DNA from 3 places in the Arthrobacter sp. RAF14 genome. Region 3 is predicted to be linked to each of the others. Evidence: riboswitches for the same ligand, from Rfam matches in the RefSeq annotation. Region 3 holds a riboswitch; each other region holds the start of a gene.
What was found. A riboswitch is a leader RNA that binds a small molecule or an ion and turns the genes downstream of it on or off. The one in region 3 is predicted to bind thiamine pyrophosphate.
Positions count from the first base shown of each region.

Region 1 (3,268 bases), on a different contig from region 3:
TGGCGTCGTCGAGGTCGCGCTGGACGCGGTTCGCGATGGCCGGGGAGGTGAAGTCCTTGTTGAAGCGGTCCATGTTCAGGCCCAGCTTGCGGGCGTACCCCGTGAAGGTCTCGGCCTGGCCGGAGGTGGACTTGGCCCAGTCGGCCTGCTTGCTGAACACGAGGTGGCCCATCTTCTCCAGGGCGCCCTGTTCGGCCGCGGCCTCCACGGCCTTCGCCGCCAGCGGCGCGTTCTGGTGCATGGGCAGCGGGAAGTTGCGCACCACGATCCGCACCTGCGAACCGTATTCCTTCGTGGCGCGCTCGATCAGAGTGTCCATCTTGGCGCAGTACGGGCACTGGTAATCGGTGAAGAGCACCAGGGTCGTCTTGGGCTTCGCCGGATCGGTGAGGGTCCGGGCGTCCGTGGGAACCAGTTTCGCCATGAGCGCCGCGGATGGCGTGGCCGGTGCGGTGCCGGCTGCGCTCGCGGACGGCACCGGAGCGCTCGACGACGACGGCGCCGCGCAGGCTCCCAGCATCCCGGCCGCGACGACCAGGGACAGCGAGGCGAGGAGGGTCTTGGCGGTCGATCCGGGCTTCTGGCTGCGCATCAGTCTTCTTCCATCGTCACGTTCGGCTTGCGAGTGAGCCTAACGAGCGCGTCGTGAGGGGGCCAAGTTTCGTGAGGCGGGCAACAGGGGGCGAGCGGTTCCTCGGTGCCGTGGACCGGGGGTGGCGCGGGGGGAGGTGAGATGGTGCGGGCGCGGGGCAGAGTTGGGTTGCACGGGCACGGGCACGGGCACGGGCACGGGCACGGGGCGCCGAATGTGGGCGATCGTGCGCCGAGCGATGCCGAGTCCGCTATGGATGGGGTGAGTTCGCTACCAGTTGTAGCGAACTCACCCCCTCCATAGCGGACTCACGAGTGGGTGGAGTGCGCGGTCGGCGGGGTGCGCGGTGGGCGGGGAGCGCACCCGGACCCCGCCCCGACTCCGGTGCCCCAGCCCGCCCGGCGCCGGCCCGGGCTCACCCCGCCCCCGCACCCCGGGAATGTGACAGCGGAGCCTCCGCCGGCGTTGTCGGGCGGGTATAAACTGAGTGACACAACGAACGACAGGGGAGCGCCGCCACCGCAGGGTGTGTGGGCGCTGAGAGTGCGGAGCAACCGCAGACCCTCGAACCTGATCCGGCTAGTACCGGCGCTAGGGAGTCGAGCATCTCAGAACGTGCCTCCGGGCACCTCCCCTCCTGTAATCCCAGGAGGATGACAATGACTACTCAGGCTATTGCGCAGCGTCGTGGCTGGCGCGTGGTGGACATCGTGGTGGCGGCGCTGATCGCCGTGGCCGGGGGCGTGCTGTTCTGGGCCTGGTCCCAGGGCGCGAACCTGATCACCCCGCTGACCGCCGCCTACGCCCCGCTTTCCGGCCTCTACGCCGGTGGCTGGATGATCCCGGCCGTGCTCGGCGGGCTCATCATCCGCAAGCCCGGCGCCGCTCTCTTCTGCGAGGCCGTCGCCGCGAGCGGTGAGCTCATCATGGGATCGCAGTACGGCCTCACCGTGCTGATCTCCGGGCTGCTGCAGGGCCTCGGCGCGGAGCTGATCTTCGCCGCGTTCCTCTACCGGAAGTTCAACCTGCCCACCGCCGTGCTGGCGGGCGCGGCCTCCGGCCTGTTCTGCGGCCTCAACGACTGCTTCCTGCCCTGGGGCTGGAACATCGCCTACGACGGCACCGCCAAGTTCCTCTACATCCTCTTCTGCATCATCTCCGGCGCCGTGATCGCGGGCGCCGTCTCCTGGGTGGCCACGCGAGGCCTGGCCCGGACCGGCGCCCTGTCCTCCTTCGCGTCCCGCAAGGCCGGTGCCGAGCCGGTCTTCGGCTGAGCATGGCCTCTTTCGCCAGCGCCGTGACCCCGGCCCGGGTCACGGCCCGCGACTGGGGCTGGCGGCATGGCGGGCGCAGCCGCGCCGCCGTGGCCGGGCTCGACCTGGACCTGGAACCGGGGGAGAAAGTCCTCCTGCTGGGTCCGTCCGGCGCGGGCAAGTCGACGCTGCTGCACGCCCTGGCCGGTGTTCTCGGCTCGGCGGAGGACGACGACGCCGACGAGTCCGGCGCGCTGCTGATCGACGGCCGCTCTCCCCGCGACGCCCGGGGCCGGGCCGGATTGGTGCAGCAGGATCCGGAGACCCAGGTGGTGCTCGGCAGGGTGGGCGACGACGTGGCCTTCGGCGCGGAGAACCTCGCGGTGCCTCCCGCCGAGATCTGGCCCCGCGTACGCCAGGCCCTGGAGGATGTCGGGCTCGGGTCCCTGCCGCTGGACCACCCGACGCACGCCCTGTCCGGCGGCCAGAAGCAGCGCCTGGCGCTCGCCGGGGTGCTCGCCATGCGTCCCGGACTGGTCCTGTTGGACGAGCCCACCGCCAACCTCGATCCCGCCGGCGTGCTGGAGGTCCGGGACGCGGTGATCCGTGCGGTGACCGCCTCAGGCGCGACGCTGCTCGTGGTGGAGCACCGGGTGGAGGTCTGGAAGGACGCCGTGGACCGCGTGGTGGTCCTCGGGGCAGGGCCCGACGGGCCGTCCGGGATGGTGGCCTCGGGTGATCCCGACACCGTCCTCGAATCCCAGGGCGAGGCCCTGGCGGCCCAGGGAGTCTGGATCCCCGGCCGGGTTCCGGTGCTGACGGGTGCGGCGCCCGGTGCCGGAATGCCTTCGTCCTCGTCTTCTCCCCTCTCCTCGTCCGGCGACGTCGTGCTTCTGGAGGCCAGGGACCTGGCGGTGAGCCGGGCCGCGGTCTCGCGCCGCGGTTTCGGGTCCCGGAAGGCCGCGCCCGTGCTGAGCGGCGTCGAGCTGGATCTCCGGGCCGGCCGCGCGCTCTCGGTGACCGGACCCAACGGCGTGGGCAAATCGACCCTGGCCCTCACGCTGGCGGGCCTGCTTACCCCGGCCGCGGGCGCCGTCGTCGGTTCGTCCGAGCTGCTGGCCGCGGGGGAGGCCGTGCCCCGGCGTCCCGAGCCATACCGCTGGAAGGCGAAGGAACTGATCACGCGGATCGGGACGGTGTTCCAGGAACCCGAGCACCAGTTCGTCACCGGAACCGTGCTCGACGAGCTGCGGTTCGGCCCCCGGCAGCTCGGCCGCGGGGAGGAACGGGTGGACGAACTGCTGCATCGTCTCCGGCTCGACGGGCTGGCCGACGCCAATCCGTACACCCTCTCCGGAGGTGAGAAGCGGCGGCTGTCCGTCGCGACCGTGCTGGCCGCCCACCCGCGTCTCCTGGTCCTCGA
Region 1 is NZ_JBFREG010000005.1:103,332-106,599, forward strand. Features, by position in the region: gene AB4Y75_RS12770 (DsbA family protein) at 1-592, opposite strand, end outside; TPP riboswitch at 1,087-1,207, shown strand; gene AB4Y75_RS12775 (ECF transporter S component) at 1,252-1,866, shown strand; gene AB4Y75_RS12780 (ABC transporter ATP-binding protein) at 1,869-3,268, shown strand, end outside.
Region 1: it holds a riboswitch for thiamine pyrophosphate, as region 3 does, so the genes downstream of both, AB4Y75_RS12775 (ECF transporter S component) here and thiC (phosphomethylpyrimidine synthase ThiC) in region 3, are expected to answer to the same signal.

Region 2 (3,268 bases), 340 kb from region 3:
CGCCGGGTACAGCGGCTGGTTCATCCTGCTGAGCCTCGCGCCGTTCGGTTCGGTGGTCGTCCTGGCGCTCCTGGCCATGGAAAGCAGCCCGGAAGGGATGAAATACGGCTATTGACCCTGTTCAATGGGGAGTTTTCCCCATTGAGCCCCACGAGCATGTGGTGGAGACTGTACGTTAAGGAAGCATCAAGCGCACCCAGTGATGGAAAGAACAGGACCATGACGCAACAACCCGATTGGCAGAACAACAACGGCGGTCAGCCGCAGCAGCCGAACTACGGTCAGCAGCCTCCTCAGGCGCCCCAGTACGGCCAGCAGCCGCCGCAGGCCCCGCCGGCCCCCCAGTACGGCCAGCAGGGCTACCAGCAGCAGCCCGCCAGCCCCTACGGCCAGCCCGCGTACAGCGGTGGCCTCTACCCGCCCTACGTCCCGCGCCCGAGCGTAGGGTTCTCGCAGGCCATCAAGATGGGCTTCGCCAACTACGCCAACTTCAAGGGCCGTGCCAGCCGCAGCGAGTTCTGGTTCTGGTACCTCTTCCAGGCTCTCGTCGCGGGTATCCCCGTCGGCATCGGCTACGGCCTCCTCATCGGTGGTCTGGTCTCCCAGTCCGCGTATTCGGATTCCTCCACCGGCTACAGCTCGTCGTCGGATGTCGCCTTCACCGGCACCATGGTGTTCGGCACCATCCTCATGATCATCGGCGGCATCATCAGCCTGGCGCTCCTGGTGCCGTTCATCGCCGTCGCGTGGCGCCGTCTGCACGACGCGGGCTTCCCCGGCCCGATGTTCTTCCTGTCGCTCATCCCGTATGTGGGTGGCATCATCCTCATCGTGCTGTGCGCCATGCCCAGCAAACCCGAGGGCATGAAGTACGAGATCCAGTAGTCCCCGTACTGCAACGCCACGGCCCCTGCCCTTCGCGAGAAGAGGACAGGGGCCGTGGCGTTTAACGGAGAGGTCAGGCGTCCGGCAGCTCGGCCAGCAGGCGCCGCGCGGCATCGGCGGGATCGGAGGCCTCGGTGACGGCGCGGACCACCACCACGCGGCGCGCTCCGGCCTCGACCACCTGGGCCACGTTCGCGTGGTCGATGCCGCCGATGGCGAACCACGGCACGGTGGTGCCGGTGCCCGCCGCATAGCGGACCAGGTCGAGGCCCACCCCGGCGCGGCCGGGCTTGGTGGGCGTCGCCCAGAGCGGCCCCACGCAGAAGTAGTCGGTCTCGCCGCGGGCCGCGGCAGCGAGGGCGGTGTCCACCTGCTCCGGCGCATGGCTCGAAAGGCCCAGCACGACGTCGTCGCCCAGCAAGGACCGCGCGGCGGGCAGCGGGAGATCCTTCTGGCCGAGGTGCAGCACCGGGCTGCCGGACAGACGGGCGATGTCCGCGCGGTCGTTCACGGCCCAGAGCTTCCCATGCCGTTCGGCCGCCTCCCGCAGCACGGCGAGGAGCTCGAGTTCCTCGGCGGCTTCGATGGCCTTGTCCCGCAGCTGGATGATGTCCACGCCGCCGGTGTACGCGGCATCGACGAAGTCCGCGAAATCGCCGCGACCGGCTCGTGAATCGGTGCAGACGTACAGCCGCGCGGCGGTCAGAGACGCTGTCGCATTTGCTCGGTTAACCATGGGCTTCAGCCTAGTTCCTCTACACTGGAGCGGTACTGCGGGAGCCGGAGCGGATGGTCATATTCGCCGGCTGAGAGGGCTTGAGCGCCGACCGCCACACCTGATCCGGTTAGCACCGGCGTAGGGAAGGACGAGGAGCATGGACCAGGAGACGGCCGACGCCGCGGTGATCGGCGCGGGCATCGTGGGACTGGGCATCGCGTGGACGCTCCTCCGGTCCGGTCGCCGGGTGACCCTCATCGATCCCTCACCCGCCCGGGGCGCGACATTCGCCGCCGCCGGCATGCTGGCCCCGGTCAGCGAATACCACTATCAGGAGGAGAACCTCCTCACCCTGACGCTCGAATCGGCAGCGCTCTGGGAGGGCTTCGCCGCGCCTTTCGGGCCTCTCAGCGGGTACCGGGCCACACCCACGCTCGTGGTGGGGTTCGACGCCGCCGACCGGGCCGCGCTCGCGGATCTGCAAGCGGTTCAGCGGGCGCACGGCCTCGACGTCCAGGCGGTCCCGCTCCGGGAGGCCCGCCGGATGGAGCCGCTGCTTTCACCCCAGCTGTCCGGGGCCTTCCTCACCCCCGGCGACCACCAGGTGGACCCGCGAGTCCTGCACGCCAGGATGCTGGAGGCCTTCCGCCAGGCGGGCGGGACGGTCGTGGAGGAACGTGCGGAAGCTCTGCGCTGGTCGGCGAACGACGACGACGGCGGCGCTTCCGCCGACCGGGTGACGGGGGTGCTGCTCGCCTCCGGCCGTGTTGTCACTGCGGTCGAGGTCGTGGTGGCCAACGGCCTCGCATCGCCTGAGCTGCGGGGGTTGCCGGACGGGCTCGATCTGCCCCTGCGCCCGGTGCACGGGGACATCCTCCGGCTGCGGGTGCCGGAACAGCTGCGGCCCTTCCTGACCGCGACGGTGCGCGGCTCGGTCCGCGGGGTACCCGTCTATCTGGTGCCCCGCGAGGACGGCACCGTGGTGATCGGGGCGACCCAGCGGGAGGATGGGCAGTCCGGAGTCTCCGCCGGTGGGGTGCACCAGCTCCTCCGCGACGCGCAGTTGCTGGTCCCCGCCGTGGCGGAACTCGAGCTCGATGAGATCACGGCGCGGGCGCGGCCCGGGACGCCGGACAATGCACCCCTGCTCGGCCGGGTGGCCTCCGTCGGGGGCGGCGAGGTGGCCGGTCTGGTCATCGCCACCGGATTCTTCCGCCATGGCGTCCTGCTGACGCCGGTGGCGGCACGGGCGGTTCTGCATCTGCTCGATGGACATGACGACGGGCGCTGGGCGGCCTTCCGGCCGGACCGGTTCAGCCCGGCACTTCTGAAGGAGACGACTGTGGAGGCTCACGCATGAACATCACCGTGAACGGCGAACAGCGCGCCGTGGGGGAGGACGCCACCGTGGCGGTCCTGGTCACCCAGGTGACGGGCCGCGAGATCCTGGCGGACGGCCGCGCGGCGGACGGGCGCCGTGTGGGGATGGCGGTGGCCCGGAACTCCACCGTGATCCCGCGGAGCCTGTGGTCGGGCACCGCCTTGCAGGACGGCGATGAGCTGGAACTCGTGACTGCGGTGCAGGGAGGCTGAGATGACGGAGATCTTGCAGGACCAGGGACTGGATCCCCTGGTGGTGGACGGGGTGGAGCTGGGTTCCCGGCT
Region 2 is NZ_JBFREG010000001.1:663,481-666,748, forward strand. Features, by position in the region: gene AB4Y75_RS03165 (DUF805 domain-containing protein) at 1-115, shown strand, start outside; gene AB4Y75_RS03170 (DUF805 domain-containing protein) at 220-885, shown strand; gene thiE (thiamine phosphate synthase) at 959-1,621, opposite strand; TPP riboswitch at 1,649-1,765, shown strand; gene thiO (glycine oxidase ThiO) at 1,761-2,963, shown strand; gene thiS (sulfur carrier protein ThiS) at 2,960-3,196, shown strand; gene AB4Y75_RS03190 (thiazole synthase) at 3,198-3,268, shown strand, end outside.
Region 2: it holds a riboswitch for thiamine pyrophosphate, as region 3 does, so the genes downstream of both, thiO (glycine oxidase ThiO) here and thiC (phosphomethylpyrimidine synthase ThiC) in region 3, are expected to answer to the same signal.

Region 3 (3,268 bases):
GTTGCGACATCGCCCACCTGCAGATGCACGTGCCCGACGTCGGCACGCGCCTGCCGCTGCTGCTGCAGTGCCGCTTCGCTCAGGTGCTCGCCGAGGTAACCGTTGGGATCCAGGGGCAGAGAGTCCATGACGACGGTACTGCCCTCCCAGGACCATTCGCTGCGCGGGCGGTCGTAGTACAGCTCGATGCCGTTGCCTTCGGGGTCACCGAAGTAGAACGCCTGGCTGACCAAGTGGTCCGCGCTGCCCTGGAAGAGCCGCGCGTCATAGGAGGCCGCCGTGGCCAGGGTGGCGGCGAGTGAGGCCTGGTCTTCGAAGAGGAGTGCCGTGTGGAAGAGACCGGCCTCTCCCCTGCCCGGCAGCTGAAGGCCGGCGGCGGGGGCCAGGTGCACCAGGGTGGACGTCCCGCGGCCCAGCGCGAGCCCGCCGTCCTGCTCCGCGAGAACTTCCAGGCCGAGCGCGCGCTGATAGTAGTCGCTCATGAGGTTCATGTCGGCGACCTTGAGCATGACCGTTCCCATGCTGAGATCGGCGGGAAGGAGGTCCTGGGACTGCGGAAGCGAAGTGTTCATACCCTTAAAATTACTTGAAGCTTCAATTTATTCCATACCGGCGACGCGGTGATCCCCCGGAAGGTCGCCATTGAGGACCACTCGGCGGGGTGCGGCGAGAGTTCCCAGGTTCCGCCGCGGATCCTGCGCGTACAACACGACGTCGGCCGGGGCGCCCTCTTCCAGGTTCTCCGCACCCAGCCATTCCCGCGCGGACCAGCAGGCGGCGTCCAGCGCCGTCACCGAAGGAAGGCCCGCCCGGTGCAGCTCCGCGACCTCGTCCGCGATCCGGCCATGGGCGATCACGCTGCCCGCATCCGTGCCGGCGAAGACCTGCACTCCCGCAGCGTAGGCTCGCGCCACATTGTCATAGCGCCGTTCCCACAGAGCGTGCATGTGCGCCGCGTACACGGGGAACTTCGGCTGGGCTTGAGCCACGATGTCCGGGAACGTGGCGATGTTGACCAGGGTGGGGACGATCGGGATGCCCGCTTCGACCAGCTGCGGCAGATGCTCGGGCTGCAGTCCCGTGGCGTGTTCGATGCAGTCGATGCCGGCCGCGATCACGTCGTCCAGGACCTCCTCGCCGAAGCAGTGCGCCGTCACGCGGGCCCCTTCTTCGTGGGCCGCGGCGATCGCCTCCGCCACCAGCTCGGCCGGGAACGACGGGCGAAGATCCCCGGCGTCGCGGTCGATCCAGTCACCCACCAGCTTCACCCAGCCCCTCGGGTCCGCGGCCACGGACAATCGGGCCTGCTCACGCACCGTCGCCACCAGATCCCGGTCCTCGACCTCGAGAGCGAGGCCGCGCAGGTAACGGCGGGAAGCCGCGACATGACGCGCGGCCCGGATGATGTGCGGCGCGTCCGCACGGCCGGTCAGCCAGCGCGTGTCGGCCGGGGACCCGGCGTCGCGCACCAGGAGCGTTCCCGCGGCCAGATCTGCACGTGCCTGCGCCAGCGTGGTGGGCTCATCCGCAGCGCCACCGGCCACCAGGCCGATGTGGCAATGCGCGTCCACCAGCCCGGGAACCACCCAGCCGTCCAGAGTGAGGTCCGGTTCCACCGCAGGCATGCAGAAGGTCAGCCGCCCGTCCACGGACCAGAGTCCGAGCGCTTCATCGTCCGGTCCGAGCAGAACGGGACCCGTGAACTCGATGACTGGATGGCGTCGCATGTCCGGCATGGATTCAAGCGTAGGTCAGAGGGGCTCTGCACGGGAGATGACAGTCCGCACCACACGGTTCCGGGCCTCCGTCCCTGGGGTCGTGTTACGGTGTTCGCGACCACACGGGTGTCCCAGGAGGGGCTGAGATCGGACTGTCACTGTCCGGACCGTAGAACCTGACCGGGTAATGCCGGCGAAGGAAGTGAGTACCGATGAAATCCTTGCAGCAATCCCCTGCCCACAGCCTGGAATTCCTCCCGGGAGACGACGGCATCGCCGTGCCCGTGACGAGTATCCGGCTGGAGGACTCCCCCGACGGGACGGCCAACGCGCCGTTCCAGGCCTACCGCACAGTGGGGCCGGGCAGCGAGCCCGAGCACGGACTACCGCCGCTGCGCGCAGAGTGGATCCATTCCCGTGACGACGTGCAGGAATATGTTGGCCGACGGCGTGATCTGCTCGACGACGGCCGCTCCGCCGCACGCCGTGGCGCCGCCTCCCAGGAGTGGCGAGGTGCGCAGCGCCCACCGCTCAGTGCACGGCCGGGCCGGCGGGTGACCCAGATGCACTACGCCCGCGCCGGGATCGTGACACCGGAGATGAGGTTCGTGGCGCTCCGTGAGAACTGCCCCGTGGAACTGGTCCGCTCCGAGCTGGCCGCCGGACGCGCGATCATCCCCGCCAACATCAACCACCCGGAATCCGAGCCGATGATCATCGGCAAGGCGTTCCTGGTCAAGATCAACGCGAACATCGGCAACTCCGCCGTCACGAGCTCCATCGCCGAGGAAGTCGACAAGCTCCACTGGGCCACCCTCTGGGGCGCCGACACGGTCATGGATCTCTCCACCGGAGACGACATCCACACCACCCGCGAGTGGATCCTGCGGAACTCCCCCGTGCCGATCGGAACCGTGCCCATCTACCAGGCGCTGGAGAAGGTCAACGGGGACGCCTCGGCGCTCACCTGGGAGGTCTTCCGGGACACCGTGATCGAACAGTGCGAGCAAGGCGTGGACTACATGACCATCCACGCCGGAGTGCTCCTGCGGTACGTGCCGCTCACGGCGGACCGCGTCACCGGGATCGTGTCCCGCGGCGGATCCATCATGGCCGGCTGGTGCCTGGCGCACCACCAGGAGAACTTCCTGTACACGCACTTCGACGAACTCTGTGAGATCTTCGCGCAGTACGACGTCGCGTTCTCCCTGGGTGACGGGCTGCGGCCCGGATCCACCGCGGATGCCAACGACGCCGCACAGTTCGCCGAACTGGACACGCTCGCCGAACTGACCAAGCGGGCGTGGGAGTACGACGTGCAGGTGATGGTGGAAGGACCGGGGCACATCCCGTTCCACCTGGTCCGCGAGAATGTGGGGCGCCAGCAGGAACTCTGCGACGGGGCGCCGTTCTATACACTCGGTCCGCTCGTGACCGATGTGGCGCCGGGCTACGACCACATCACTTCGGCCATCGGAGCCACCGAGATCGCCCGTTATGGCACCGCGATGCTCTGCTACGTCACGCCCAAGGAGCATCTGGGCCTGCCG
Region 3 is NZ_JBFREG010000001.1:998,886-1,002,153, reverse strand. Features, by position in the region: gene AB4Y75_RS04695 (VOC family protein) at 1-572, opposite strand, end outside; gene AB4Y75_RS04690 (amidohydrolase family protein) at 600-1,727, opposite strand; TPP riboswitch at 1,831-1,937, shown strand; gene thiC (phosphomethylpyrimidine synthase ThiC) at 1,931-3,268, shown strand, end outside.